DNA from 4 places in the Planomonospora alba genome. Region 3 is predicted to be linked to each of the others. Evidence: predicted binding sites of a transcription regulator. Region 3 holds the regulator's gene; each other region holds the start of a gene.

Region 1 (7,441 bases), on a different contig from region 3:
TTCACCTGCCCGACGGCGCCGATCAGCAGGTCGGCCGCGGTGTCCACCGCCTCCCGCACGCCCGCGGGCAGCTCCTGCAGACCGCTCTCCAGGCGCTCGGCGCGCTGGGAGAGCTCGGCCACGGCCTTGTCCAGACGGGTGAAGCGGCCGGCCGCGGCCTCCATGCCCTCCTGGAAGCGCTCCAGGCAGCGGGCGAACTCGTCCATCCGCTGGCCGACGCCCCGGGTGCCGTCCAGGAGCGACTGGAGGCGGGTGAGCGCCTCGTCCATGTTCTCGCCGACGGTACCGAGGTCGGCCCAGAGGCTCGGCAGCTCCCCGACGGGGGTGACCCGCTCCCCGACGGTGTCGACGCGCCGGCCCAGCGAGTCGACGCTCTGACCGACCGAGCCGATGTGCTCGCCGACGGCGTCGACGTGCTCGCGCACGGCCTCGACGTGCTGGGCGAGGCCCTCGGCCCAGGCCGGGGCCCGCACGGCGAGGTCGTCCAGCCTGCCGTGGACGGACTCCAGCGTGCCGTTCAGCCCGCCGAGCTCGCGCTCCCTGACCTCCCGGAGCAGCCACTCCATCCCTTCGAGCCGCTGGCGGATCTCGTCCAGCACGGCCCCCTGGGTGCGCTGCTCGTAGACGTGGTCCTGCGCGGCGCGGGCGAGGAGCTCCCGCATCCGGTCCGAGATGGCGGTCTGGCCGCCGGGCTGCAGCAGGGTCTGATTGGAGTGGTCCACCGAAAAGCTCCTTCACTCGCCGACGGTCCGCCGCGCGGTGGGATTGGTCCGGTATTGCTGATGAACGCGGTTGAACCGCAGACGGGAACGACTCCCGGGCGGTAACCATAGCGGCCGGGGCAACGCCCTCAGAATACGGATTTGAAAAGATCGCGATTGGCGACGGATTTCCAGAATCGGCGGTTAGGACAGATCAGCACGGGTCGCAAACGAGGGCAAACGGTCTGTCGATGACCCGCGTGAGAATAACCGTTGTGGATTTCTTTCCTGAAAGCCGGAGGTCTTTCCTGAGCCGTTCGACGTCGACCGCGGAGCCGCGCTTCTTGATCGTCACGTTCCCCGCGCCGCGCTCGCGGAGCGCCGCCCGCAGCCGCTTGAGCGAGAACGGCAGCACCTCGTGGACCTCGTAGCAGGCCGCCCAGGGGGTCCGCGCGGGGGAGTCGGAGGTGATGTAGGCGATGTGCGGGTCGATCAGGCGCCCGCCGACCAGCGCGGCGACCTCGGCGACCAGGTGGGCGCGGATCGCCGCGCCGTCCGGCTCGTGGACGTAGCGGCCGACGGGACCCGCCTCGGCCGGGCCGAGACCGGGGTCGGGCGTCAGCGTCAGGCCCGACGGGAGCATCGTGGCCCGCCGCTCCGGCCCGCCGGCCAACGCGCCCGCCCAGATCACCGCCTCCTTGACGTCCCCCCGGTGGGAGACCCACTCGGCCTCGGCCCCGGCCGGGATGAACTCGTACGGGATGCCGGGCGCGACCTTCAGGCAGGCGGCCCCGGCCCGGTCCACCATGTCCAGCACCTCGGGCCAGGCGGGGGAGTAGGCCAGCGGGTCGAAGGTCCGGCCGCGCGCCGTACGGCGGGCCGGGTCGGCGAACAGCACGTCGAAGGCGGCGGGGTCCACGGTGTCGGCGCCCGCGGCGCGGACCGAGACGCGCTCGCCGAAGCCGAGCGCCTCGGCGTTGGCCCGGGCGACGGCGGCGGTGAGCGGGTCGGCGTCCACCGCCTCCACCGTGCAGCCCGCCCGGGCCAGGGCGAGCAGGTCCCCGCCGATGCCGCAGCAGACGTCGGCGACGCGGGAGCCCGCGGGGATGCGGCGGGCGCGGTGGTCGGCGACCTCGCGGCGGGTGGCCTGCTCCAGTCCGTCCGGGGTGAAGTACATCAGGTCGGCGTCGGCGCCGAACTTCTCCCGCGCGCGCCGCCGGAGCCCGGCCTGGGTGAGCGCCGCGGAGGTGAGGCCGGCGTCGTAGGTCTTCCTGAGCCGGGTCACGGCCGCCACGGGGTCGTCGGCGGTCAGCTCGGCCGCGGCGGCGAGGGCCTCCTGGCCGCGCGGCGTCAGCAGCTCCCGGAATGCGTCGAGGTCCACGCCGCCCGACGCTACCGCCTGGCGCCGGACCGGACGGACCCGCCGGTCACCGTGCGGCGCCGCCCCGGCCCAGCAGGTCGTTCAGATCGATCTCGGCGTGGAACGGCGCATCGACGGAGATCCGCCCGTGGTGGATGCCGGTGGGAGCGTACAACCGGGTGGCGGGGTCGGGTTCGTACACGTACACGACGGGCTCGTCCCCCTCCGCCTCGATACGCCAGAAGTGGATGAGCCCTGCTGACGCGTAGCGCTCGGGCTCGACCTTGCGGTCGCGGAACCCCGACTCGGGTGAAACCACCTCCACCACCGGGTGGACCTCGGCGGGGGCACAGGAGGTCCGACTGTTGTCGTCCGCGACGTCGGCGTCGATGACCAGGACGTCCGGGCGGGGCCGCTGGAACCTGCCGATCCTGACGTCCATCTGGCTGACGGCGGCCAGACGCTCGGGGGCCTGGTCGTCGAGGAGGTCCGTGAGCCCGCGGATCGGCCGTTCGCGGAGAGGCGTCCGGGGGGACAGGAAGCTGAGGGCTCCGCCGGGGAGTCCGACGCGTTCGAAGAAGTCCGGCTCGCCGTTCGGACCGCCCTGGGGGAGCAGGCCGAGGTCGTCGGCCGTCCACCCGCCGGGCGGGGGTAGGGCCAGCCGGCGAGCGGGTCGCGGCGGTTCTCCGCGGCGGTCTCCCCGCCCGTCCCCGCGGCGCGGCCGGAGCGGGGTGCCTCGCGCCGGTGCGGGCGGGCGGTTTTCCCGGGTCGTTTCCCGGTCCGCTCCGAAGTATTGTGCGGCCGCCTCGGCGTCCTTTTGCCGGGAACGGGGAAAAGGAATGCCCGGTGATGGGCCGCGGCCGCCCTCCCCGGCACCTCGGGGGTGAATTCACGGGTGAACCGCGGCCCGGTGTTCGCGAATGCTTTATCCGCGGAAGCCGTCCGCTCGGCCGTACCGTGAACGGACGCCGGCGGGCCGGGGCGGGTGCGGAGGAGGGGTGCCGGGCCGGGACGGCGATGAGGCGGGGGCGGGTGCGGAGGGAGGGCCCGGGCCGGGACGGCGGGGGCCGGTGACGGCGGGGGCGGGTCGGTAACGGGCCGGCGTGGGCCGGCGGCGGAGTGGCGGGCCTCTCCCGGACGCCGGGCGGGAGGCGGGGCCGGCGGGATCCGGCGGGGTCCGTCGCCGCACGTCGGGCGGGGGCGAGTTCGCTCCGGGCGCAGAAAGGCGCTTCGTGTTGACTGTCAAGCCCTCCTTGCATACTGTTCCGTATTGGCACTCTCCCGGTGAGAGTGCCAACACACGCGACGAGGTCAGGTCTGGCACCCGCGACGGCAGACCGCTGGTCGCCTCTTCTAGATCATTCAAATCAGAAGGGGAGGTCCGACGTGACGACCGCCACCAAGGTTCCCGTTAAGCCGCTCGGCGACCGCATCGTGGTCCAGCCGCTCGAGGCGGAGCAGACCACCGCTTCCGGTCTGGTCATCCCTGACACCGCCAAGGAGAAGCCCCAGGAGGGCCGAGTCCTCGCGGTCGGCCCCGGCAACTGGGACGACGAGGGCAGCAAGCGCATCCCGCTCGACGTCAACGAGGGCGACATCGTCCTCTACAGCAAGTACGGCGGCACCGAGGTGAAGTACGGCGGCGAGGAGTACCTCGTGCTCTCCGCCCGTGACGTGCTCGCGATCATCGAGAAGTAGTCAACGCTTCACCGACGATGTGACGTATCGAGCCCCGGGCCGCGCTCAGCGCCCGGGGCTCTGATGCGCCGACGTGCTTTTCAGAGAGGACTGTCATGCCCAAGATCCTGTCCTTCGAGGAGGACGCGCGCCGCGCTCTCGAGCGTGGGGTGAACGCCCTCGCGGACGCCGTCAAGGTGACCCTCGGCCCGCGGGGCCGCAACGTCGTCATCGACAAGAAGTTCGGCGCGCCGACCATCACCAACGACGGTGTCACCATCGCGCGTGAGATCGAGCTGGAGGGCGCCTACGAGAACCTCGGCGCCCAGCTGGCCAAGGAAGTCGCCACCAAGACCAACGACATCGCCGGTGACGGCACGACCACCGCGACCGTCCTCGCCCAGGCGATGGTCCGCGAGGGTCTGCGCAACGTCGCCGCCGGCGCCCAGCCGCTCGCGCTCAAGCGCGGCATCGACCAGGCCGCCAAGGCGGTCAGCGACAAGCTGCTGGAGTCCGCCCGCCCGGTCGCGGACAAGAAGGAGATCGCGCACGTCGCGACGATCTCCGCGCAGGACGCCAGGATCGGCGACCTGATCGCCGAGGCGTTCGACAAGGTGGGCAAGGACGGTGTCATCACCGTCGAGGAGTCCAACTCCATGGGCATGGAGCTGGAGTTCACCGAGGGTCTCCAGTTCGACAAGGGCTACCTGTCGCCCTACATGGTGACCGACCAGGAGCGGATGGAGGCGGTCCTGGAGGACCCCTACATCCTGATCCACCAGGCCAAGGTCTCCTCCGTGGCGGACTTCCTGCCGCTGCTGGAGAAGGTCGCCCAGACCAAGAAGCCGCTGCTGGTCATCGCCGAGGACGTCGAGGGCGAGGCCCTCGCGGTCCTGGTCACGAACAAGATCCGCGGCACCTTCACCTCCGTCGCCGTCAAGGCGCCGGGCTTCGGCGACCGCCGCAAGGCGATGCTGCAGGACATGGCCATCCTGACCGGCGGCCAGGTCGTCAGCGAGGAGGTCGGCCTCAAGCTGGAGCACGTCGGCCTCGAGGTGCTCGGCACGGCCCGCCGCGTCGTGATCACCAAGGACACCACCACCATCGTGGACGGCGCCGGCGACGCGCAGGCGATCGCGGACCGCGTCAAGGAGATCAAGCTCGCCATCGAGCAGTCCGACTCCGACTGGGACCGCGAGAAGCTCCAGGAGCGCCTGGCCAAGCTCTCCGGCGGCGTGTGCGTGCTGCGGGTCGGCGCGGCCACCGAGGTGGAGCTCAAGGAGAAGAAGCACCGCCTCGAGGACGCGATCTCCGCGACCCGCGCCGCGATCGAGGAGGGCATCGTCTCCGGCGGCGGCTCCGCGCTCGTGCACGTCTCCAAGGCCCTGGACGACCTGAGCCTCACCGGTGACGAGGCGACCGGTGTCGCCGTGGTCCGCAAGGCGCTCGTCGAGCCGGCCCGCTGGATCGCCGAGAACGCCGGCCTGGAGGGCTACGTCGTGACCTCCAAGGTCACCGACCTGCCCGTCGGCCACGGCCTCAACGCCGCCACCGGCGAGTACGGCGACCTGATCGCCCAGGGTGTCATCGACCCGGTCAAGGTCACCCGCTCGGCCGTGCAGAACGCCGCCTCCATCGCCGGCATGCTGCTGACGACCGAGGCCCTCGTGGTGGACAAGCCCGAGGAGGAGGCCCCGGCCACCGGTGGTCACGGCCACGGCCACGGCCACGGTCACTGATCCCCGTCCGGATCTCCGGTACGGCCCGCACCCCGCCGGGGTGCGGGCCGTACGCGTTTCGCAGGAATGTGAAAGAGATCGCAAAGCACCTCGGTCGGTACGGGCCACCATCGATGGTGATTTATCACGAATAGAAGAACGCATTCCGCAATTGCGCGAAATATCTGACGGCCCGGGAAATCCCAGTGTCATCGTCCGATTACACTCCGCCGATCTCGCCTCAATGTGACCAATCCGTAGCCGTTTGCCATGACGACAGGTCGGATCAGTGCGGGCATCATGCCTACGTGACCGAGGGATGCGTCGCCGACGCCAAAAGTGGGGTAAGGCTTGCGACGAGATCTGACGGGATCGTCCACAAGGACGATCTCAAGGATCTGACAAGCCTCGCCGTTCAGGGGGATCGCAGCGCGATCGAATCCTTGCTCGCGCAGTTGCGCCCGATGGTGGTGCGCTATTGCCGCGCCCGCCTCGGGCGGTTTTCCGGCCAATATCACATTGCGGACGACGTGGCGCAGGAAGTGTGCATCGCGGTTCTGGCCGCCCTGCCCCGCTACCGGGACATGGGGCGCCCGTTCGCGTCGTTCGTCTTCGGCATCGCCTCCCACAAGGTGGCCGACGCGCTGCGCAGCTCCGTGCGCTCCGCCGTGCCCACCCAGGACCTGCCGGACGGGCCGGACGAGGGGCCGGGCCCGGAGGAGACCGTGGTGCGCTACGTCGAGGCCGAGCACGCGCGCCGGTTGCTCTCCCGGCTCCCCGACAACCAGCGTGAACTGCTGATGCTCCGGGTGGTGTCGGGACTGTCGGCGGAGGAGACCGGTAATGTACTCGGTATGTCACCAGGTGCGGTTCGCGTCGCCCAGCATCGGGCGCTCGCCAGGCTGCGGGCGCTGGCGGAGCTGGAGTCGATAGCTTGACGGCGCTCCATCCACGGTGCCCGACGCGGCGGTGCGGGCCGGAGAAGGACCCGGCCGTGGCCGAGACCGACGCCGTGCTGCAGGCGCTCGCCCGGAGGGAGCCCGTCCCCGGGCCGGACCCCGCAGTCCGGCTGCTCGCGGCGCTGGTCGAGGACGTCGATCAGTGCCTGTCCTCGGTGTCGATCACACCGTCGGCGTAGCCCTGCGCGTAGTCCCAGCTCACGTAGTCCGTGGGGTTGGGCTGGTAGGCGGGCTCGTGGACCTGGGGCCTGCCGTTCTCGATCATCTGCCGGAGGTTGCCCCGGAGCAGCTCCCAGTTGAAATAGTGCTGCTCGCCGCACTCCGGGCAGTCGAGGACCAGGCCGAAGACCCCCTGCGGCTCCAGCAGGGAACGGAAGACCTCCACGTCGGCGAGGTCGGTGACGGCCTCGTCGCGCTCGGCCTGCGTCAGAGGCTCGGGGTCGTCGACACCGCCCAGCGCCGCCGCCGGGTCGTCGGGGTCGTCCGCGAACGGATCGCGGGGGACGTCTTCCAGCACGATTCCACTTTATGGCCTCGCCCCGGGGATCAGGGGGCGAACCCGGGCGTTACGCGAGCCAGCCCCGGCGTGCGGCCTCCACGCCCGCCTGGAACCGGGAGTGCGTGCCCAGCGCGGCCATCGCGTCGGCGAAGCGGGCGCGGACCGTCCGGACCGAGACGCCGAGCTGCCGCGCGATCGCCTCGTCGGACACGCCCTGGGCGGCCAGCCGGAGCACCTGGACCACGCCGTCGCCCGCGCGCGCCCACGGCAGCGGGGTGGCGCGCGCCCACAGCTCCTCGAACAGCGCGCGCAGCGCCTCCACCACGACGCAGGCGCGGACCAGCGTGAAGCGGTAGGCGCTCTCCGCCAGGGTCCCGCCCCACTGCGCGGGCAGGCCCGCGACCTCGCTCCCGGCGACGAGGAACCAGCTCGGCACGGACGGGACGGTGCGGACCCGCGCCCCGGCGCGCTCGAACCGGACGAGCTTGTCCCGCAGGCCGGGCATCTGGAGCAGGTCCACCGGGATG
Region 2 (7,441 bases), on a different contig from region 3:
CCCGAGGCCGGTCCCGCCCTCTCCGGTGCCCGCGGCGCCCCCACCGTCTCCGGCGGCGCCCCCGGCAGTGCCTCCGACGGCGCCCCCGGCAGTGCCTCCGACGGCGCCCCCGGCGGTGCCCCCGATCCGGGCGACGATCCCGCCCGGATCCTCGCCGCCGAGCGCGAGCACCTGGCCGTCTCCCGGGCCGCCCTGCGCGCGATGCGCGAGCACGCGCAGTCCCTGTCCGCCGACGCCGCCGGAGACTGGGTCTCCCAGCAGGTCCTGCAGGCGCTGCTGGACCAGCGGGTGGCCGCGCTCGCCGACCACGCCGGCACGCCGCTCTTCTTCGGCCGCCTCGACCGGACCGCCGGCGACGACCTGCCCGGCACCATCTACGTCGGCCGCCGGCACGTCCACGACGAACGCAGCCGCCCTCTGGTCGTCGACTGGCGCGCCCCGGTCTCCCGGGCGTTCTACCAGGCCAGCCCGGCCGACCCGATGGGCGTCGGGCTCCGCCGCCGGTTCGGCTACCACGGCGGCGACCTGACCGCCTTCGAGGACGAGCACCTCGGCCGCGGGGAGGCGCTCCGGCAGTCGAAGATCCTCACCGAGGAGATCGAACGCCCCCGCTCGGGCCCGATGCGCGACATCGTCGCGACCATCCAACCGGACCAGGACGAGATCGTCCGGGAGGACCTGGCCAGGACGGTATGCGTCCAGGGCGCCCCCGGCACCGGCAAGACCGCCGTCGGCCTGCACAGGGCCGCCTACCTCCTCTTCACCCACCGGGAGAAGCTCGCCCGCTCCGGCGTGATGATCGTCGGCCCCAACCGGGCGTTCCTGTCCTACATCTCCTCGGTGCTCCCCGCCCTGGGCGAGGTCAAGGTCGACCAGACCACGGTCGCCGGGATCCTCGGCGACCACGCCGCCGCCGAGGACCCCGCGGTCGCCGCGATCAAGGGTGACGCGCGGATGGTGCCGGTGCTGCGGCGGGCGCTGTGGGCGCACGTCGTCAAGCCCGCCGAGGGCCTGCTGTTCACCAAGGGCGCCAACCGCTACCGGGTGGCCGACCACGAGGTCCGCGAGATCGTCGCCTCCCTGCGCGGCACCACCCGCTACAACCCCGGCCGCGCGGCCCTCGCCCAGCGCCTGGCCCACCAGGTGCTCGTCCGGATGGAGCAGCGCGGCGAGTCCCCCGACGACCGGGTGCAGGACGCGGTCGCCCGCTCCAGGCCGGTCAAGCAGCTCGTGGAGCAGGTCTGGCCCAAGCTCACCCCCCAGCAGGTCCTGCACCGGCTGCTGAGCGACCCCGCGTTCCTGGCCGCCGCAGCGAAGGACGACCTGTCCGCGCAGGAGCAGGCCGCGCTGCTGTGGGCCAAGCCGCCCAAGTCGTTCCGCTCGGCGAAGTGGTCGGCGGCCGACGGCGCGCTGCTGGACGAGCTCGGCGACATGATGGAGCGCACGCCGTCCCTCGGCCACCTGGTCGTGGACGAGGCCCAGGACCTGTCGGCGATGCAGCTGCGCGCCCTCGGCCGGCGCTGCCGCAACGGGTCGGCCACCGTCCTGGGGGACCTCGCCCAGGGCACCACGCCCTGGGCGGCGCGCTCCTGGAGCGAGGTCCTCGAGCACCTCGGCTTCCCCGAGGGCGGCTCCGCCGGGGACGGCGGCAGCGGGGGCACGGTCACCGAGCTCACCCTGGGCTTCCGCGTGCCGCGCGAGGTCCTCGACTACGCCGCCCGCCTGCTGCCCTCCGTCGCCCCCGGCCTGGCCGTACCCCGCTCCCTGCGCCCCGGCGCGGGCTCGTTGACCGTACGGCACGCGCCGGACCTGGCCGCGTCCCTGGCCGAGGCGGCCGGGCAGGCGCTGCGGCGCGAGGGCTCGATCGGCGTCATCGTCCCCGACGCCCGCGTCTCCGCCGTCTCCGAGGCGCTGGCGGACCTCGACCACCGCGTGCTGGCCCCGGACTCCGTCGAGGAGCACCGCCTCCTGGTCGTCCCGGCCACCCTGGCCAAGGGTCTGGAGTACGACCACGTCATCGTGGTGGAGCCGGCCGACATCGTGGAGGCCGAGCCGCGGGGCCTGGCCCGCCTGTACGTGGTGCTGACCCGTGCGGTCACCTCCCTGACCGTGCTGCACTCCAGGGATCTTCCGGCCGAGCTGACCGGCTGATCCGGTTCCGAGGCGGCTGGTAGCGTGCCGCGCATGGAAGTGATCATCCGGCACGGGCGGATCGAGGACGTCGAGGCGCTGCTGGCCTTCTGGCTGACGGCCGCCGAGGGGACGGACCGGCACGACGATCCGGCCAAGGTGGCCGCGCTCATCGAGCGCGACCCCGAGGCGGTCCTCGTCGCCGAGGTCGACGGGGAGATGGCCGGCACGCTGATCGCGGGCTGGGACGGCTGGCGGGCGCACCTGTACCGGCTGGCCGTGGACCCCGCCCGGCGGCGCCGGGGCATCGGGAGCGCGCTGATCCGGGCGGCCGAGGAGCGCTTCGCGGCGTTCGGCGCGTTCCGCGCCGACGCCATGGTGCTGCACGGCAACGAGCTCGCCCACCGCGCCTGGGGCGCGGCGGGTTACGCCCCCCAGCCGCAGTGGGCCCGCTGGGTCAAGCCGCTGACCTGACGGGCCGCGGGAACGCGGATCACCGCCGCCTTCCCGCCGGAGGGGCCGGGGCCTCCGGCCGTCCGGGAGGGGCCGCGAGGAGCACCGGGGCGGAAAAGAAAGGGCCGGTCCCCGAGGGGACCGGCCTCTTCTGTCACGCGGGAGAGGGACTAGAAGTCCATGTCGCCGCCGCCACCGGGCATGGCGGGGGCCTTCTCCTTCTCGGGCTTCTCGGCGATGACGGCCTCGGTGGTGAGGAACAGCGCCGCGATGGACGCCGCGTTCTGCAGAGCGGAACGGGTCACCTTGGCCGGGTCGATGATGCCCGACTCGAACATGTTGACGTAGTCGCCGGTGGCGGCGTTCAGGCCCTCACCCGGGGTGAGGTTGCGCACCTTCTCCACCACGACGCCGCCCTCGAGGCCGGCGTTGACGGCGATCTGCTTGAGCGGCTCCTCCAGAGCCTTGCGGACGATCGCGGCACCGGTGGCCTCGTCGCCGTTGAGCTCCAGCTTGTCGAAGGCCTTGGCGCCAGCCTGCAGCAGCGCGACACCACCGCCGGGGACGATGCCCTCCTCGACCGCGGCCTTGGCGTTGCGGACGGCGTCCTCGATGCGGTGCTTGCGCTCCTTGAGCTCGACCTCGGTGGCGGCACCGGCCTTGATGACGGCCACGCCGCCGGCCAGCTTGGCCAGACGCTCCTGGAGCTTCTCGCGGTCGTAGTCGGAGTCGGTGTTCTCGATCTCGGTGCGGATCTGGTTGACCCGGCCCGCGATCTGCTCGGCGTCACCGGCGCCGTCGACGATGGTGGTCTCGTCCTTGGTGACGATGACCTGGCGGGCGCGGCCGAGCTGGTCGAGGGTGGTGCTCTCCAGCTTCAGGCCGAGGTCCTCGCTGATGACCTGGGCGCCGGTGAGGATGGCGATGTCGGTCAGCATGGCCTTGCGGCGGTCGCCGAAGCCCGGGGCCTTGACCGCGACCGAGCGGAACAGGCCGCGGATCTTGTTGACGACCAGGGTGGCCAGGGCCTCGCCCTCGACGTCCTCGGCGATGATCAGCAGCGGCTTGCCGGCCTGCACGACCTTGTCGAGAACCGGGAGCAGGTCCTTGTTGGCGGAGACCTTGGAGTTGACGACGAGGACGTACGGGTCCTCGAGAACCGCCTCCATGCGCTCCGGGTCGGTCACGAAGTAGGGCGAGATGTAGCCCTTGTCGAAGCGCATGCCCTCGGTGAGCTCCAGCTCCAGGCCGAAGGTGTTGCTCTCCTCGACGGTGATGACGCCTTCCTTGCCGACCTTGTCCATCGCCTCGGCGATCATCTCGCCGATCTGGGCGTCGCCGGCGGAGATGGAGGCCGTGGAGGCGATCTGCGCCTTCGTCTCCACGTCCTTGGCCAGCTTGGCCAGCTCCTCCGAGACGCGCTCGACGGCGGCCTCGATGCCCTTCTTCAGGGCCATCGGGTTGGCGCCGGCGGCGACGTTGCGCAGGCCCTCGCGGACCAGCGCCTGGGCGAGGACGGTGGCGGTGGTGGTGCCGTCACCCGCGACGTCGTCGGTCTTCTTGGCGACCTCCTTGACCAGCTCGGCGCCGATCTTCTCCCACGGGTCCTCGAGCTCGATCTCCTTGGCGATGGAGACACCGTCGTTGGTGATCGTGGGGGCGCCCCACTTCTTCTCCAGCACGACGTTGCGGCCCTTGGGGCCGAGGGTCACCTTCACGGCGTCGGCGAGCTGGTTCATACCGCGCTCGAGACCGCGCCGGGCGTCCTCGTCAAACGCGATCATCTTGGCTGCCATACGGCTAGACCTCCCAAACACAGGGTGGCGTGCACCGGATCGAGCCGACGCCCGCGACGGCATGTGGGTCCGCGGCTCCGTTCGGCGGACCCCATCGCCTCGATCCAGGGTTGGCACTCTCGCACAGAGAGTGCCAACGAACTGTTTAGCACTCTACCCTGCCGAGTGCAAGCCGCGGCGCGCTGAGCTGGGCTTCGCTCACAGCAAAGAGGTCAAACCGTACGATCCCCAAACTTCGCGGACGTATCCCCCAGAGTGGATGCGAGCCTCCCGGGGAGGCCGCGATCCCGGACACGCGAAAGCCCGGCCCCCCGGGTGAACCGGGCGACCGGGCCGACGCGCGGGAGGGTCCACACGGACTGCGGTGCCGCCGGACCCTCCGGTCATCTCCTCCGGCCGATCCGCCGGACGTCCGGGCTCAGACGGTCCTGACGGACTCCGCCTGCGGCCCCTTCTGCCCCTGGGTGATCTCGAACTCGACCCGCTGGCCCTGCTCGAGCGCCCGGTAGCCGTCCATCAGGATCGCGGAGTAATGGACGAACACATCCTTACCACCGTCTACCGCGATGAAGCCGTAGCCCTTGTCCGCGTTGAACCACTTGACGGTGCCCTGCGCCACTTCCGTCTCCTCTTACCGACCTTGAAGACCACGCCCATTCCACTCGCGAGGTCTTCGATCTCCGCGGCGAAGGACATCGCCCCATCGATCGTTCTCGACCATACCTGTGGGACACCGTAGGGCAACAGAGTCAATCCACTAATCATCCGTTTACCCGTGACTTTGGCACGAGAACAAGCTTTTGCTCGCACTGCAATTTAGTTCAACATTGCATTATTTCCTGATGTCACACATATGAACCCCCGCCACAAAACACGACACCCGCACGCGGCCGGAGCCGGTGCGGGTGTCGTGGCGGGCCCCGCGGGCGCCCGGAGGGGCACCCGCGGGGATCGGATCAGGCGGGCGGTCAGCCGCCGGCGACCGCCGGGATGATGGAGACCTGGACGCCGGACGGAGTGGCGGTGTCGAGGTTGTCCGCGAAACGGACGTCCTCTTCACCCACATAAACGTTGACAAAACGCCGGATCTTGCCCGTTTCGTCGAGGATCCGGGCACCGATGCCGGGGTAGTCCGCGTCGAGCTTCTCCAGGACCTCCCGGAGGGTCGCCCCTTCTCCGCTCACCTCGGCGGCACCATTGGTGTATGTCCGGAGAATCGTCGGAATTCGCACAGAAACGCTCATAATCCAGTACCTTTCGCGAGTTCTCAGGCGAGCGCGGCGCGGAATGCGTCGAGGGACGGCCGGATGACCGCGGTGGGCCGCGCCCGGTCCGCCACCGCGTCGAGGGTCTTCAGCCCCTCGCCGGTGTTCAGCACGACCGTCTCGCCGTCCGGGTCGAGCCGGCCCTCGGCGACCAGCTTGCGCAGCACGCCGACGGTGACGCCGCCCGCCGTCTCGGCGAAGACGCCCTCGGTCCGGGCCAGCAGCCGGATCGCGTCGACGATCTCGGCGTCCGTGACGTCCTCGACCGCGCCGCCGGTGCGCCGGGCGATGTCCAGCACGTACGGCCCGTCGGCCGGGTTGCCGATCGCCAGCGACTTGGCGATCGTGTCCGGCTTGACCGGGCGGATCACGTCGTGGCCCGCCTTGTAGGCGGCGGAGACCGGGGAGCAGCCCTCGGCCTGAGCCGCGAAGATCTTGTACGGCTTCTCCTCGACGAGCCCGAGGGCGATCAGTTCCCGGAAACCCTTGTCGATCTTCGTGAGCTGGGAGCCGGAGGCCACCGGCACGACGATCTGGTCGGGGAGCCGCCAGCCGAGCTGCTCGGCGATCTCGTAGGCGAGCGTCTTGGAGCCCTCGGCGTAGTAGGGGCGGAGGTTGACGTTGACGAAGCCCCACCGGTCGCCCAGCTCGTCGCCGATGAGCTCGGAGCAGAAGCGGTTCACGTCGTCGTAGGTGCCCTCGATGCCGACCAGGCGCCCGCCGTAGACCGAGGCCATGACGATCTTGGCCTCCTCCAGGTCGGCGGGGATGAAGACGCAGGCGTCCAGGCCGGCCCGGGCCGCGGCGGCGGTGACCGCGCCGGCGAGGTTGCCGGTGGAGGAGCAGGACAGGGTGTGGAAGCCGAAGTTGCGGGCCGCCTCGACCGCGATGGCCACCACCCGGTCCTTGAAGGAGTGCGTGGGGTTGCCGGAGTCGTCCTTCACGTGGAGGGCGCGGACGCCCAGTTCGCGGGCGAGGTTGTCGGCCTTGACCAGCTTGGTCCAGCCGGGCGCCATGTTGCGCTTGGCGGTGACGTCCGCCGGGACCGGCAGGAGCGAGCGGTAGCGCCAGATGTTGGCCGGTCCGGCGGCGATCTGCTCGCGGGTCACCCGGGGGAACTCGTAGGCGATCTCGAGAGGACCGAAACACTCGGCACAGGCGAAGCTGGGGCCGAGGTCGTAGCGGGCACCGCACTCGCGACAGGACAGGGCCACGGCGGGGCCGAAGTCGAGCGACGTGGTGGTGGTTTCAGCGGTTGCAAACGCCATGAAGCGAGGCCTTTCCCTCATCTTCGTCTGCGACCACCTTGATCGCAGACCGGAATTGGCACCTGTCCCGGCCGACCTCGTCAGATCACGAGTCTTGAACCGGGAGGGTTGCCGGGGCTTCGCAGGGCCGGTCCCTCCACCCCTCTGGATGAGCACGTATTCAGTTGTCGGACCTGCTGAGCAGGTTGAAAGCACTCTACCCCGGCGGCTCACCGCCCTGACCACCCGTCTCATTTCCCGAGACGGATCGTGTTAGCCGGTGGACGCCCTCCGCAGGGAGCACCCGCCCCCGGAGCACGGGGTCAGGAGCCGTAGGCCTCGCCCAGCGCGCCCTGGACGTACTTGCGCGCCTGGTGGATGCGGGACTTGGCGGTGCCGAGCGGGATGCCGAGCTGCTCGGCCACCTCGTTGTAGTCGAGCTGGCAGATGTCGCGCAGCACCAGCGCCTGGGCCAGCTCCGGCTTGGATGCCTCCAGCGCCTCCATCGCGTCGAGCAGGTCCAGCCGGGAGCCCGCGATCACGCTCACCC
Region 3 (7,441 bases):
CGCTGGGGGCGCACCTCCCGCCACGACTCGAGGAGCTCGCCCTGGAGCCCGAACATCTCCTTGTGCTCCTCGGGCTCGGCGTGGTCGTAGCCGAGCAGGTGGAGGATGCCGTGCGTGCACAGCAGCTCCAGCTCCGCCTCGGTGCCGTGCCCGGCCTCGGCCCCCTGCTTGGCGGCGACCTGCGGGCAGAGCACCACGTCGCCGAGGAGGGCCGGGTCCGCCGGGGCGTCCCCCTCCTGCCGCGCCCCGGTCCCTCCGCCCGGACGCAGCTCGTCCATCGGGAAGGCCAGCACGTCGGTCGGGCCGGGCTCGCCCATCCACCGCTCGTGCAGGTCGGACATGGCGGCCTCGTCGACGACCAGGATGGACAGCTCCGCGAGCGGGTTGACGCCCATCTTCTCCAGCACGTGCCCGGCCAGCGCGACGAGCAGCCCTTCGTCGACTTCGACGCCGGACTCGTTGTTGACCTCGATGCTCATGCGACCACGATCTCCTCGCCCAGCGGCGCGGAGCCCGCACGAGCCCTTTCACTCCGCTCTGTCACGTTCACTGTCTTTCCCGGGGGCGCTTGCCGGCCCCGCCCTTGATCGCCTGCGGCGCGCTCCGCCGCAGGGCCTCGTCATAGCGCCCGTAGGCGTCCACGATGTCGCTGACCAGCTTGTGCCGGACCACGTCGGAGCTGGTCAGCCTGGAGAAGTGGATGTCGGAGATGCCGTCGAGGATCTCCTGCACCACCCGCAGGCCGCTCTGCGTGCCGCCGGGCAGGTCGACCTGCGTCACGTCACCGGTCACGACGATCTTCGAGTTGAAGCCCAGCCGGGTCAGGAACATCTTCATCTGCTCCGGCGAGGTGTTCTGCGCCTCGTCCAGGATGATGAAGGCGTCGTTGAGCGTGCGGCCGCGCATGTAGGCCAGCGGGGCGACCTCGATCGTGCCCGCGGCCATCAGCCGGGGGATCGAGTCCGGGTCGATCATGTCGTGCAGCGCGTCGTAGAGCGGGCGCAGGTAGGGATCGATCTTCTCGTAGAGCGTGCCGGGCAGGAAGCCCAGCCGCTCGCCCGCCTCGACGGCCGGGCGGGTGAGGATGATCCGGTTGACCTTCTTCTCCTGCAGGGCCCGCACGGCCTTGGCCATCGCGAGGTAGGTCTTGCCGGTGCCGGCCGGTCCGATGCCGAAGACGATCGTGTGCTTGTCGATCGCGTCGACGTAGCGCTTCTGGTTGACGGTCTTCGGCCGGATGGTCCGGCCCCGTGAGGAGATGATGTCGAGGGAGAGCACCTCGGCCGGCCGGTCGGAGGTCATCCGCAGCATGGCGATGCTGCGCTCCACCGCGTCCGCCGTCAGCTCGGCGCCCCCGCTGACCAGTTCGGTCAGCTCCTCGAAGAGGCGCACCACGACGCTGCTCTCCTCGGGGCTGCCGGTGATGGTGATCTCGTTGCCCCGGACGTGGATATCGGCGCGGAAGGCGCCTTCGATGACCCGCAGCAGCTCGTCGCTTGAGCCCAGCAGGCTGAGCATCGAATGATCGTCCGGAATCACCACCTTCGCCTGGACCCGGCTCGGGCCCTTGGAACGCGGAGGTGATGTTCTGCTGGAATCGTTTGGCTCGGACATGGGCGGGCCTAGCGGCCTGTTCGCCTCCAGACATCGACGGCGGATGTGCGGCGGCGCCCCGCGGGGCGCTTCCTCACGTCATCGTATCCGCCGACACGGCGATCACGCCTGCCCGTTTCGTCCCGCCCTCACCCGGGCGGCCAGGTCAGGTCGCGTCCGCCCAGCACGTGCCCGTGCACGTGGAAGACGGTCTGGCCCGCGCCCGGGCCGGTGTTGAAGACCAGCCGGTAGCCCGAGTCGGCGACGCCCTCCCGCTCGGCGACCGCGTGCGCGGCCTCGATCACGTCGTCGGCCAGTCCGTGGTCGGCGGCGGCCAGCGCCGCCGCGGTCGGGTAGTGCTCCTTGGGGATCACCAGGACGTGCGTCGGCGCCTGGGGATTTATGTCCCGGAAGGCCAGCGTGCGCTCCGTCTCGTGGACGACCTCCGCCGGGATCCTCCCGGCGACGATCCCGCAGAACAGGCAGTCGGCTTCACTCACCATGGGGGAACCTTATCCCGCGCACGGCCGGGTGATCCGCACGCGCGCCGGGGACGGGCGCGCGATCCCGGTCGGCGGGGAAAGATCCGCCGGAACGGATCGGGTGTGCGAAACTTGCGACGGAAGACATCTGCGAGCCGCCCCCGAGGCCGCCTGGCGAGGACACGACAGGGTCATGCCCCCTAATGAACCACGAGAGCGTAAACCCCCTGGGAAGGCCGAGCGTCCCACTGATGTGACCACCGAGACCCTCGTGGCCGACAGGTCGCTCGGGGCGGTGCCCGCCGGGTGGGATGCCGACATGGCCGTTACCGCGCTCTACAGCGCGCACTACCGGTCTCTTGTGCGTCTCGCGGTGTTGCTCGTCCGCGACATGGCAACCGCGGAGGAGGTCGTGCAGGACGCGTTCGTCGCCATCCACGGCGCCTGGCGCAGACTGCGCGATCCCGACAAGGCACTGGCCTACCTGCGTCAGTCGGTCGTCAACCGATCACGTTCGGTGCTCCGGCACCGGGCGGTCGTCGAGAAGTACGCCCCCAAGGGGCTGCCCGACGCGCCGAGCGCCGAGAACGGCGCGATCGGCGAGCTTGAGCGGTCCGCCGTCATCGAGGCGCTGCGGGGGCTGCCCGCGCGCCAGCGGGAGGCGCTCGTCCTGCGCTACTACGGAGACCTGTCCGAGGCGCAGATCGCCGACGCGATGGGCATCAGCAAAGGCGCGGTCAAGAGCCACACGGCTCGCGGCATGGCCGCCCTACGGAACATTCTGGAGCAACTGTCATGACCGACTCCCCCGACGAGTACGGCGAGCTGCTCCGCCGTGTCCTCAGCGCGGAGGCGGACTCGGTCGTTCCCTCCCCGGACGGACTGGAGGTCATCCGCGCCCGCATCGAGCGGCGCGGGCTCCGGCGGCTGTTCTGGTGGCGTGCCGGAGCCTCCGCCGCCGGAGCCGTGCTCGTCGCGGCCTCCGTCGTCATGTTCGTCCCCGGCCTGCGCGAGCAGGTGGCGCAGATCGCCTCCGCCGGAGACGTCAAGCCCGCCCCGCCCGCCTCCACCGATCTGTCGGGCACCTCCCGGCCGCTGCCGTCGAAGGACGAGCGCATCCCGCCCGCCAACGCCAGGCCCACCACGACGCAGCCGCCCGTCCCCGCGCAGACCAGGCGCACGGTTCCGGACCCGCCCCCGCAGCCGGGCCCGACGCCGACCCCCACGCCGACGCCCACCCCCACCTGCCCGACCGCGGACCCCGGGGCGGCTCCGGCCGAGCCCGAGGAGGCCCGGGAGGAGTGCGCGGCGACCGGGACGCCGGCCCCGACGCCGTCGGAGCCCGCCGTCCCCTCGGAGAGCCCCTGCTCCGGCGACGACTGCCGGCAGGTGGAGAACCCGCAGCCTCCGCTGCCGTCGGAGGAGGTCACCCCGACCCCCCTCGGCCGCTAGGCCGGGGTCACCAGCGGCCGGTGCGCGACTGGAGCACCGCCGCGGCGGCGACCCCGGCCGTCGAGGTCCGCAGGACCGTCGGCCCGAGCAGCGCGGGCACGGCTCCGGCCGCCCGGAAGGCGTCGATCTCCTCGTCGGCGATCCCGCCCTCGGGCCCGACGACCACGACGATGTCGCCCTCCCCGGGCAGGGGCAGCGCCGAGAGCGGCGAGGCGGCCTCCTCGTGCAGCACGATCCCCAGCGCCGCGGCCGACAGCAGGGCGGCGACCTCGGCGCCCGTCGCGAGGGGGGCCACCTCGGGCAGGCGGAACCGGCGCGCCTGCTTGCCGGCCTCCCGCGCGGTCGAGCGCCAGCGCGCCAGGGCCTTGGCCTCCCTGTCGCCCTTCCAGCGGGTGACGCACCGGAGCGCGGCCCAGGGCACGATGACGTCGACCCCGGCCTCCGTCATCATCTCCACGGCCAGCTCGCCCCGCTCGCCCTTGGGCAGCCCCTGCACCACGACCAGGCGCGGCCGGGGGGCGGGCACCTCGTGGCGGTCCAGCACCCGCACGCGGAGGGAGTCCTTGCCCGCGGCCAGGACGACGCACTCGGCCACGGTGCCCGCCCCGTCGGTCAGGTCGAGCCGCTCCCCCTCGCGCAACCGCCGCACGGCCGCCGCGTGGCGCCCCTCGGGGCCGGCGAGCGTGAACTCCCCCTCCGCCAGGTCGGCCGGGTCCGCCAGGAAGACGGGGGCCGTCATCGGCCGTTGAACGCGTCCCTCAGGCGCGAGAAGAAGCCCTGCTGGCCGGGGGCGAACTTGCCGGGCGGCCGCTCCTCGCCGCGGAGCCTGGCCAGCTCCCGCAGGAGCTCCTCCTGGGCCGGGTCGAGGCGGGAGGGCGTCTCCACGTTGACGTGGATGAGCAGGTCGCCGCGGCCGGTCTCGTTGAGGCGCTGCACGCCGCGGCCGTACAGGGCGATGGTCTGCCCGGACTGGGTGCCCGGCCGGACGTCGATCTCCTCGGTGCCGTCGAGCGTCTCCACGGCCAGGACCGTGCCGAGCGCGGCGGCCGTCATCGGGATCTGCACGGTGCAGTGCAGGTCGTCGCCGCGCCGCTCGAAGATCTCGTGGGGGCGCTCGACGATCTCCAGGAACAGGTCGCCGGGCGGGCCGCCGCCGGGGCCGATCTCGCCCTCGCCGGCGAGCTGGATGTGGGTGCCGTCCTCCACGCCCGCCGGGATGCGGACCTTGATGGTGCGCCGGGTGCGCACGCGGCCGTCGCCGGAGCACTCCTGGCAGGGGTGGCGGATGATCGAGCCGAACCCGCCGCACTGGGGGCAGGGCCGGGAGGTCATGACCTGGCCGAGGAAGGAGCGGGTGACCTGGGAGACCTCGCCGCGGCCGCGGCACATGTCGCAGGTGTCGGGGTGGGTGCCGGCCGCCGCCCCGGAGCCGGAGCAGACCTCGCAGAGCACGGCGGTGTCGACGACCAGTTCGCGGGTGGTGCCGAAGGCCGACTCGCGCAGGTCGAGCTCGACCCGGATCGTGGCGTTGCGGCCCCGGCGTGCCCGGGAGCGGGGGCCCCGCCCGCCTCCGGCGGCCGTGCCGAAGAAGGCGTCCATGATGTCGCTGAACGGGAAGCCCGCGCCGAAGCCGCCGGCACCCGCGCCGCCCCCGCCGAAGGGGTCGCCGCCCAGGTCGTACATCTGGCGCTTGTTGGGATCGGACAGGACCTCGTAGGCCTGCGTGATCTCCTTGAAGCGCTCCTGGGTAGCGGGATCGGGGTTCACGTCGGGGTGCAGCTCACGCGCCAGCCTGCGGTAGGCCTTCTTGATCTCCTCCGCACTGGCGTCGCGGCGCACCCCGAGGGTGCCGTAGTAGTCAGTCTTAGCCACTTAGTCGACCTCTTAGGATGCAGCCAGGATCTGGCTGACGTAGCGTGCCACCGCGCGCACGGCGCCCATCGTGACCGGGTAGTCCATTCGTGTCGGCCCCAGCACACCGAGCCGGGCCAGTTGGTTGCCTCCGGAACCGTACCCGGCGGCGACGATCGACGTCCCCTGGAGTCCGGTGTAGGGGTTCTCCGAGCCGATCCGCACGGTCAGCGTGGACGGATCGGAGGTCTCGCCGAGCAGGCGCATGAGCACCACCTGCTCCTCCAGCGCCTCCAGCACGTCGCGGAGGCCGACGGTGAAGTCGGCTCCGGCCAGGTTGGCGGCCCCCGCGAAGACGATCTTCTCCTCCTGGCGCTCCACGAGGGACTCCAGGAGCACCGACAGGACCGTGGCGGCCAGCGGCCGGTCCTCCGGCGGCAGCCGGTCGGGCAGGTCGGCGACCTTGTCCGGGACGCTGGTGAGGCCGCAGCCGTCCAGGCAGGCGTTGAGCATGGCGCGCAGGTGGGCCACGCGGGCCTCGTCCACCACGTCGGGCAGCTCGACCACGCGCTGCTCGACCCGGCCGGTGTTGGTGATGAGAACGAACATCAGGCGGCGCTCGCTCAGCGGGACGAGCTCGACGTGCCGGACGGTGGAGCGGGTCAGCGAGGGGTACTGCACGACGGCGACCTGGCGGGTGAGCTGCGCCAGCAGCCGCACCGTCCGCGTCACGACGTCGTCGATGTCGACCGCGCCCGCCAGGAAGGTCTCGATCGCCCTGCGCTCGGCCGCGGAGAGCGGCTTGACCTGGGAGAGCCGGTCGACGAAGAGCCGGTAGCCCTTGTCGGTGGGCACCCGGCCGGCGCTGGTGTGGGGCTGGGCGATGTAGCCCTGCTCCTCCAGCACCGCCATGTCGTTGCGGATGGTCGCCGGTGAGACGCCCAGGTTGTGCCGCTCGGCGAGAGCCTTGGAACCCACCGGCTCATTGGTGGACACGTAGTCCTCGACGATGGCGCGAAGCACCGCGAGCTTGCGGTCGTCGACCACCGCGCTCACCTCCTTGCCTGCACCGTGCACGCCCGAACGGAGAACACCGGGACTGGCACTCTGTGTTCCCGAGTGCCAACAAGTGTACGGCCGCCGCCCGCGGGGTGCGAGAACACGGTCCGGAACCGGGGAGCGCCCGGTCGTCAAGTCAACTGCTATTGGGATACAAGCGGCAAGCTTCACACTCTCCTGCATGTCACACGATTTCGGCACCCCTGCCGGAGGCGGCCACGGCGCCCCCGGTCACGCCCCCTCCCCGCACGCCCCCGCGCAGCCGTACGGCGGCCACGGCTACGCCCCGCCCGGCTACGGCGCCCCGGCGGGCCCGCCCCCGAAGGTGAAGCCGGGCATCGGCTGGATCGTCGGCGCCTGGCTGCTGGCGTTCGTCTCCATCGGCATCGGCGTCCTCGTCGCCGGCGGGGCCATCTTCGGCGGCGTCACCGACGCCGCGCCCACCTCCTCGTTCGGCTCCGGCGAGTTCGTGAAGGTCGCGCTGGACAAGGACGGCAAGCACGCCGTCTACGTCAACGCCGAGCAGGGCACCCGGTTCGAGTGCGGCTTCCAGCAGGGCACCCCGGAGGGCACCCTGACGGCGCCGGTCGGGCGGACGACCGTCACCGACGGCGACACCGTCTGGGAGCAGGCGTTCCTGCTCGAGGTCGACCAGACGGGCGAGTACACGGTCGGCTGCGCCGTGCAGGGCGAGGGCCAGGCCCGCTTCGGCGTGGGCAAGGAACTGGCGGCCGGCTCGATCGTGGGCGGTGTCGCGGCGTTCTTCCTGATCCCGGCCTTCGGCTTCCTGCTGGCGATCATCGTGACCGTCGTCGTGCTGGTGAAGCGGAGCCGCGCCCGCAGGCGCATCGCCGCCGGCGCGTGGTGAGCGGCCGCGCTCCCCTGACGGACGATCGCCGCCTTTGCTACCGTCCCTGAGGTCCTTAAGGCCGAGGGCGCGGGAGGCGGCGGTGTACGAGCGTGACGTGCTGGCGGGCGACTGGCGGCGGCCCGGCAGGGGGACG
Region 4 (7,441 bases), on a different contig from region 3:
CGGCGGCCCACCCCCGCGAGGATGCCGAGCTGCGCGGGGCCGATCGGGGCCCCGGCGGGCAGCACCACGTCGCCGGCGCGCACGTCCTCGCCGGCCAGCCGGACGGCGTTCCCCTTCGGGACGGGACGCCCGATCGCGACCCGGGCGGTGCCGCCGTCGGTCCACTCGACCGGCACCACCGCGTCGGCGCCGGCGGGCAGCGGCGCACCGGTCATGATCCGCATGGCCATGCCGGGGCCGAGGGCGTGGAGCCTGCCGTCGCCCGCGGCGACGTCGTCGACCACCGGGAGCGTCACCGGCGCCGTCTCGACCTCCGCCGCCCGTACGGCGTAGCCGTCCATCGCCGAGTTGTCGAACGGCGGCAGCGGGACGGGGGAGGTCACCTCCTCGGCCAGGGTGGTGCCCAGCGTCCGCTCCAGCTCCAGCTCCAGCGGGGCCAGCGCCCGGACGGTGCCCAGGATGTCAGCGAGGTGCTCGTCGACCGATCGCATCGGAGCCGCCTGCGGGCTCGTGGGAAGGCTCATCGCGACGCCAGGAACTCCTTCAGCCAGGGCAGGAACTCCTCCGCCAGGTCGTCCCGGTCCGCGGCGAACTGCACGACGGTGCGCAGGTAGTCGAGCTTGTTGCCGGTGTCGTAGCGGCGGCCGCGGAACAGCACGCCGTGGACCGGCCCCCCGTCCTCGGTGCCGCGGCCGGCCAGGGTGCGCAGGGCGTCGGTCAGCTGGATCTCGCCGCCCCGGCCCGGCGGGGTGTTCTCCAGGACCTCGAAGACGGCGGGGTCGATCACGTAGCGACCGATGATCGCCCAGTTGGAGGGCGCCTCCTCCACCGGGGGCTTCTCCACCAGGTCGGTCACCCGGACCACGTCGTCCTCGGCGGTGGGCTCGATGGCCGCGCAGCCGTACAGGGAGACGTGGTCCTCGGGGACCTCCATCAGCGCGATGACGCTGCCGCCGTAGGTGTTGCGGACGTCGATCATGCGCTTGAGCAGCTCGTCGCGGGGATCGATCAGGTCGTCGCCGAGCAGGCAGGCGAACGGGCTGTCGCCCACGTGCTGCTTGGCGCAGAGCACGGCGTGGCCGAGGCCGCGCGGCTCGCCCTGCCGTACGTAGTGGAGGGTCGCCAGGTCGGCGGGCTCGCGGACCTGGGAGAGCCGCTCGTCGTCGCCCTTGGCCTCGAGGACCTCCTCGAGCTCGATCGCCCGGTCGAAGTGGTCCTCGATCGAGCGCTTGTTCTTACCGGTCACCATGAGCACGTCGAGCAGCCCGGCGGAGACGGCCTCCTCGACGACATACTGGATCGCGGGTTTGTCGACGATCGGCAGCATCTCCTTGGGAGTCGCCTTGGTCGCCGGCAGGAAGCGGGTGCCCAGACCCGCCGCTGGGACGACGGCTTTCGTCACGGGATCGAAGTCGGCCATACCGAAACCTTAGTGGAGGGACCTGTGGACAAGCTGAAGCTGCGGTCGTTGATCCGGCAGCGGCGTGCCTCTATCCCGGAAGAGGAGCGTCATGCGTCCGCCGTCCGCATCCGGGAGACCCTGCTGGACCAGCCGTGGGTGCAGATGGCCGGGCTGGTCGCCTGCTACTGGTCGATCGGGGCCGAACCGGCGACCCACGGGCTGGTCTTCGCGCTCTGGAAGCACGGCGCGACCGTGATGCTCCCCGTGCTCCGCGAGGACCTCGACCTCGACTGGGCGGTGTACGACGGGCCCGACAGCCTGGTCCCCGGCCGTTTCGGGACCATGGAGCCGACCGACGTACGGCGCGGCGCCGACGCGATCAGGACCGCCGCCCTCGTGATCGTGCCCGCCCTCGCGGTCGACCGCTCCACCGGCGTACGGCTCGGCCAGGGCGGCGGATCCTACGACCGGGCCCTGGCGCGGGTCGGGCCGAACGTGCCGACGGTGGCGCTGCTGCACGAGGGCGAGCTGGTCGACGGCGTCCCCGCGGAGCCCCACGACCGCCCGGTCCGCTACGCCGCCCTGCCCGGCGGGATCGTCCGTCTCCGGGCGGATCGGCCCGCCGAATAGGACAGAATGGTCCCCACAGTGAGAGGAGGGGCCAGAGGGACATGGACGTCTGGCTGCTTCTCGGCTCGGGGATCGTCATCGCCTGCATCGTCGCGGTGCGCATCGCCCACGGCAGCGGGCTGCCCAGCCTCCTCCTCTTCCTCGCGTTCGGCCTGGTCCTCGGCGAGGCGGGGTTCGGCCTGGAGTTCGAGAACGCCCCGCTCGCCCAGCAGATGGGCCTGATCGCGCTGGCCGTCATCCTCGCCGAGGGCGGTCTGACCACCACGTGGAGCCACATCAAGGGCTCCATCCCCACCGCGGTGGTGCTGGCCACCGTGGGCGTCGCGGTGAGCATCGCCGCCGTCGCGGCGCCGGTGCACTTCCTGCTCGGCATGGACTGGCGGACCGCCCTCCTGCTCGGCGCGGTCCTCGCCTCGACCGACGCCGCGGCGGTCTTCTCCGTGCTGCGCCGGCTGCCCCTGCCGCCGCGCCTGTCGGGCATCCTCGAGGCCGAGTCCGGGTTCAACGACGCCCCCGTCGTCATCGCGGTGGTGCTGCTGAGCACCAGCGCCTCGCCCCATCTCGGGACCGCCCTGCTGGAGGTCGTCTTCGAGCTCGTGGTGGGCGCGGCCGTCGGCCTCGCCGTCGGCCCGGTCGGCGTGTACGCGCTGCGCCGGGTCGCGCTGCCCGCCGCGGGCCTGTATCCGATCGCGGTGCTCGCCCTGGCCTTCGTCGCCTACTCCGGAGCCGCCCACCTGCACGGCAGCGGTTTCCTCGCGGTCTATCTGGCGGCGCTGTTCATGGGCAACTCCCGGATGCCGCACCGGACCGCCAGCCGCGGCTTCGCCGAGGGCATCGCCTGGCTGGCCCAGATCGGCCTGTTCGTCATGCTCGGCCTGCTGGCCAGCCCGTCGGAGATGCCGGAGGCGATCGTCCCCGGGCTGGTCGCGGGCCTGATCCTGGTCGCGGTCGCCCGGCCGCTGTCCATCATGGCCTCCGCTCTGCTGCTCCGGCTCACCGGGGTCGACCGGCTGGACTGGCGGGAGCAGGCGTTCCTGTCCTGGGCCGGGCTCCGGGGCGCGGTGCCGATCGTGCTCGCCACCATCCCCTGGGCCGCCACGTCCATCGACGAGGGCGCCGCCAAGCTGGTGTTCAACGAGGTCTTCGTCATCGTCGTCGTCTACACCCTGCTCCAGGGGCCCACGCTGCCCTGGGTGGCGAAGAGGCTCGGGGTCACGGCCCCGGAGGAGGCGCGCGACCTGGCGGTGGAGTCGGCGCCGCTGGAGGAGCTCAACGCCGACCTGCTGCAGATCCGGGTGCCGCCGACGTCCAAGCTGCACGGTGTGGAGATCTTCGAGCTGCGGCTCCCCTCCGACGCCCAGGTCACGCTCATCGTCCGGGAGGGCAGGTCGTTCGTGCCGTCGGGATCCACCCGCATCAGGACCGACGACCAGCTCCTCGTGGTCGCCACCGCCGCCTGCCGGGAGACCGTCGAACAGCGGTTCCGCGCGGTCAGCCGCCGCGGCAAGCTCGCCGGCTGGTTCGGCGAGCGGGGCACCTGACCGGCGGTCGGCCGGTGCCGCCCGCCCGCCGGGGACGCGCAGGAGATCCGCCGCAGACCCGCCGCGGACGTGCTGGAGACGCGCCGGCGGATCCCGGAGGTCCGCCGAGAGCCCGCGGAGAGCCCGCCGAAGACCGCAGGTTGCGGTGCGGTTGCGGGCCTGCGGTAACAGGCGCCCACCGGAATGTGACCACTCTCGCTCGCGTTTATGCTTGTCGACGCCGTACCATTAGCAGTCGCGCCAGTCGAGTGCCAATCGGCGCGGACCGAATGAGGAGGAGAGCGTGCCCACCTACCAGTACGCCTGCACCGCCTGTGACAACCAGTTCGAGATCGTCCAGAAGTTCACGGACGACGCGCTCACCGTCTGCCCGAGCTGCCAGGGTGAGCTGCGCAAGGTGTTCTCTGCGGTCGGCATCGTCTTCAAGGGGTCCGGCTTCTACCGGACCGACAGCCGGTCGTCCAACTCCAGCACGGTGAGCTCGACCTCGTCGGGCTCCGGCTCGAAGGAGTCCTCGGCGTCGAAGGACTCCTCGGGCTCCACCGCCGCAGCGTCCCCCGCCCCCGCGGCCGCGGCCTCCTGACGGACGGCGCACCGGCGGGCCCGCGACGGGCCCGTCCGCGGGGACTCAGTGGGGATAGGGACGGTCGGCCATCGCGCCGAGCATCTCCCCCGGCAGCCGGTCCAGCAGCTCGCGCAGCCCGGGATGCTCCTCCGGACACCAGTCCTGGACCACCCGGGCGAGGCCCTCGCGGGCCTGCGCGACCAGCCGGTCGGCCACCCGCTCTCCCTCCGGGGTCAACTCCAGGCTGAGCCCGTCCTCGGCCCGGTTGACCAGCCCGCGCTCCACCAGGTGGGCGACGTACGGTCGCCCCCTGTCGATGCTCACGCCCGCCCTCTCGGCCAGGTCTGCGCCCGTCTGGGGACCGTGCGTGCCCAGACGGGCGATCAGCCAGACCGAGCCGTCCGGCAGGTCGTGCAGACCCGCCAGGTCACCGAGCCTGCGGTAGTAGTCCCGGCGCATGGCCGCGTCCGTCAGCCGCCACAGCCCTCTCTCCACCTCGTCGAGCGACGACCGCTCGGTGGGCACGGCGCCGTAGTTCTCCCCCGGATCCGTCGCCCGTACGGTCTGCCGCAGCGGCAGCTCCGGCAGGAACCAGGCCGCCGCGAAGGCGACCAGCGCCACCGGCGCCCCGAACAGGAAGACCCGGGCGATCGCGTCGGAGTACGCCTCCAGGAACCCCGCCGCCGCCTCCGGCGGGAGCCGCCTGATGACCGTCGGGTCGTGCTGGGCCGCCTCGCCGACACCCGGCGGGAGCCGTACCGTCCGGGCGAGTCCGGCCAGGTCGTCGGAGAGCCGCGAGGTGAAGATCGATCCGGCGAGCGCGACACCGAAGGAGCCGCCGATCGCGCGGAAGAACGTGGCGCCCGAGGTGGCCGTCCCCAGGTCGCGGAAGTCCACGGCGTTCTGCACCGCGATCACCAGAACCTGCATGACGAGGCCGAGCCCCACGCCCAGGACGGCCAGGTAGACGCCCAGCTCCACCATGCCGATGCCGGCGTGGATGCGCGAGAGCAGGTAGAGGCCGAGCGCCGCGAGCGCGGTGCCCGCGATCGGGAGGGCCTTGTACCGGCCGGTGCTCGTGATGACCTGCCCGCTGACGATCGAGGTGACGAGCACCCCGCCCATCATCGGCAGCAGGTACAGGCCGGACATCGTGGGGGAGACGCCCCGCACGACCTGGAGGAACAGCGGCAGGTAGGTGAGGGCGCCGAACATGGCCACACCCACGATGAAGCCGATCAGCGACGCCACGTTGAAGACCCGGAGCCGGAACAGGTGCAGCGGCAGCACCGGCTCCGCGGCCCGGCGCTCGGCCAGCCACCACAGCAGCGCCAGCGCCACCGCGGCGACGCCCAGCCCGATGATGACCGGATCGCCCCACGGGTAGGTGTTCCCGCCCCAGGTGGTCAGCAGCACCAGGCAGGCGGTCGCGCCGCCGAGGAAGGCGATGCCGGCGTAGTCGACGGCGTGCCTGCCCGGGCGGCCGGCGGCCGGCAGCGCCCAGGCGATCACCGCCAGCGCGAGGACGCCGATCGGCAGGTTGACGTAGAAGGCCCAGTGCCAGGACAGGTGGTCCACGAACAGGCCGCCGAGCAGCGGCCCCGCGACGCTGGAGACGGCGAACACCGCGCCGAACAGGCCCTGGTAGCGCCCCCGTTCCCGGGGCGGCACCACGTCCGCGACGATCGCCTGGGAGAGCACGATGAGCCCGCCGCCGCCGAGCCCCTGGATCGCGCGGAAGGCGATCAGCTGCCCCATGTCCGCCGCCAGGCCGCACAGCGCCGAACCGATCAGGAAGACGACCAGTGAGGCCTGGAAGAGCCACTTGCGGCCGTACTGGTCGCCGAGCTTGCCCCACAGGGGGGTGGAGACCGTCGAGGCGAGCATGTAGGCGGTCACCACCCAGGACAGGTGGTCCAGCCCTCCCAGGTCGCCGACGATGGTCGGCAGCGCGGTGGCCACGATCGTCTGGTCCAGGGAGCTGATGAGCATGGTGAGCATGAGCGCGGCGATGATGAATCCCAGGCCCTTCGCGGGCTCCCGTGCCCCCGGTTCCGGCCCTCCCGGCACCCTCCGGATCTGCTGAACACCCATCTCGACCCCCGATCGACCGTAGGGCAGGTCATACCCCACGTGACCCGCTGGTCACATCAGGGGCAGAGTTATCCACAGGCCCGGCTCTCCACCCCTCCCGCGCAACCCGTGCCGCTAGTGTCTGCGCCATGGTCAATCGCGCGGACGTCGGGGTCATCGGCGGTTCAGGGTTCTATTCGCTGCTCGACGACGTCACGGAGGTCACGGTCACCACGCCGTACGGCCCGCCCAGCGACGTCGTCACGCTCGGGCGCGTCGGGTCGCGCCCGGTGGCCTTCATCCCCCGCCACGGGCGGGACCACCGGTTCCCGCCCCATCGCATCCCCTACCGCGCCAACCTGTGGGCGCTGCGCTCCCTCGGCGTCCGGCAGGTCCTCGCGCCCAGCGCGGTCGGCTCGCTCCGCCCCGAGATCGGCCCCGGCGCCCTGGTCGTCCCCGACCAGCTCGTCGACCGCACCTCCGGCCGCGCCCAGACCTACTACGACGCCGGCGGCGTCGTGCACGTCTCCTTCTCCGATCCCTACTGCCCGTCGGGCCGGGCCGCGGCCGTGGCCGCCGGCCGGGCCGCCGACTGGGAGATGGTCGACGGCGGCACGCTCGTCGTCATCGAGGGGCCCCGCTTCTCCACCCGCGCCGAGTCCCGCTGGTTCAGCGCCAACGGCTGGACGATCGTCGGCATGACGGGCTTCCCGGAGTCCGTCCTCGCCCGCGAGCTGGCGATGTGCTACACCTCGCTCTCCCTGGTCACCGACCACGACGCGGGGGTGGAGGCCGGCGAGGGGGTCACCCACGAGGAGGTCCTCGCCTTCTTCGCCGCCAACGTCACCCGCATGCGCACCCTGGTCACCGACGTGGTCGCCTCCCTGCCCGAGGAGCGCACCTGCCCCTGCGCCACCGTGCTGGACGGCCTGCGGCTCCCCTTCGACCTGCCCCAGTGACCTCCCCGGGGCCCCGACCCACCGGCGGGGCCCCCTCCCGCCGGAGCCTCTGGGTCCCGTCCCGCCGGACTCCGGAGCCGGTACCCCGGTCCCGGGATCCCTCGTGCCGGGACCCCTCGTCCCGTCGCCGGGGCCTCGCGTCCCGGCGCCCCAGCCACGCGCGTCCCACCGGAGCCGACCATGCGCGTCATCCGCCTTCCCGGCCGCCGCCTCCTCGCCCGCCGGCACCGCCTCCTCGCCACCGTCCTGACCGCCCTGGCCATGGCGTGCG

What was found. The regulator HrcA, encoded in region 3, represses chaperone genes, less so after heat shock. The targets are predictions, from matches to a motif close to TTGGCACTCTCNNNNNGAGAGTGCCAA.
Region 1: groES (co-chaperone GroES) is a predicted target of HrcA. The motif match lies at 3,332-3,358, and genes of this name have one in related genera.
Region 2: groL (chaperonin GroEL) is a predicted target of HrcA. The motif match lies at 4,490-4,516, and genes of this name have one in related genera.
Region 4: ABD823_RS32230 (FmdB family zinc ribbon protein) is a predicted target of HrcA. The motif match lies at 3,802-3,828, and genes of this name have one in related genera.

Annotation. Positions count from the first base shown of each region.
Region 1 is NZ_BAAAUT010000042.1:10,480-17,920, forward strand. It holds gene ABD823_RS23765 (hypothetical protein) at 1-722, opposite strand, end outside; gene ABD823_RS23770 (class I SAM-dependent methyltransferase) at 916-2,082, opposite strand; gene ABD823_RS23775 (Uma2 family endonuclease) at 2,129-2,950, opposite strand; gene groES (co-chaperone GroES) at 3,448-3,759, shown strand; gene groL (chaperonin GroEL) at 3,855-5,477, shown strand; gene ABD823_RS23790 (sigma-70 family RNA polymerase sigma factor) at 5,828-6,394, shown strand; gene ABD823_RS23795 (hypothetical protein) at 6,451-6,594, shown strand; gene ABD823_RS23800 (DUF5319 family protein) at 6,555-6,932, opposite strand; gene ABD823_RS23805 (helix-turn-helix transcriptional regulator) at 6,982-7,441, opposite strand, start outside.
Region 2 is NZ_BAAAUT010000056.1:25,293-32,733, reverse strand. It holds gene ABD823_RS27510 (HelD family protein) at 1-2,151, shown strand, start outside; gene ABD823_RS27505 (GNAT family N-acetyltransferase) at 2,185-2,604, shown strand; gene groL (chaperonin GroEL) at 2,754-4,379, opposite strand; gene ABD823_RS27495 (cold-shock protein) at 4,798-4,998, opposite strand; gene ABD823_RS27490 (MoaD/ThiS family protein) at 5,348-5,623, opposite strand; gene thrC (threonine synthase) at 5,647-6,912, opposite strand; SAM riboswitch class I at 6,927-7,067, opposite strand; gene ABD823_RS27480 (RNA polymerase sigma factor) at 7,215-7,441, opposite strand, start outside.
Region 3 is NZ_BAAAUT010000015.1:119,858-127,298, forward strand. It holds gene ybeY (rRNA maturation RNase YbeY) at 1-479, opposite strand, end outside; gene ABD823_RS11635 (PhoH family protein) at 547-1,614, opposite strand; gene ABD823_RS11640 (histidine triad nucleotide-binding protein) at 1,743-2,093, opposite strand; gene ABD823_RS11645 (SigE family RNA polymerase sigma factor) at 2,395-2,874, shown strand; gene ABD823_RS11650 (hypothetical protein) at 2,871-3,527, shown strand; gene ABD823_RS11655 (16S rRNA (uracil(1498)-N(3))-methyltransferase) at 3,535-4,266, opposite strand; gene dnaJ (molecular chaperone DnaJ) at 4,263-5,399, opposite strand; gene hrcA (heat-inducible transcriptional repressor HrcA) at 5,412-6,425, opposite strand; gene ABD823_RS11670 (hypothetical protein) at 6,619-7,305, shown strand; gene ABD823_RS11675 (DUF3097 domain-containing protein) at 7,388-7,441, shown strand, end outside.
Region 4 is NZ_BAAAUT010000088.1:4,678-12,118, forward strand. It holds gene glp (molybdotransferase-like divisome protein Glp) at 1-491, opposite strand, end outside; gene galU (UTP--glucose-1-phosphate uridylyltransferase GalU) at 521-1,420, opposite strand; gene ABD823_RS32220 (5-formyltetrahydrofolate cyclo-ligase) at 1,445-2,032, shown strand; gene ABD823_RS32225 (potassium/proton antiporter) at 2,074-3,573, shown strand; gene ABD823_RS32230 (FmdB family zinc ribbon protein) at 3,857-4,156, shown strand; gene ABD823_RS32235 (MFS transporter) at 4,202-6,232, opposite strand; gene ABD823_RS32240 (S-methyl-5'-thioadenosine phosphorylase) at 6,361-7,170, shown strand; gene ABD823_RS32245 (RcpC/CpaB family pilus assembly protein) at 7,351-7,441, shown strand, end outside.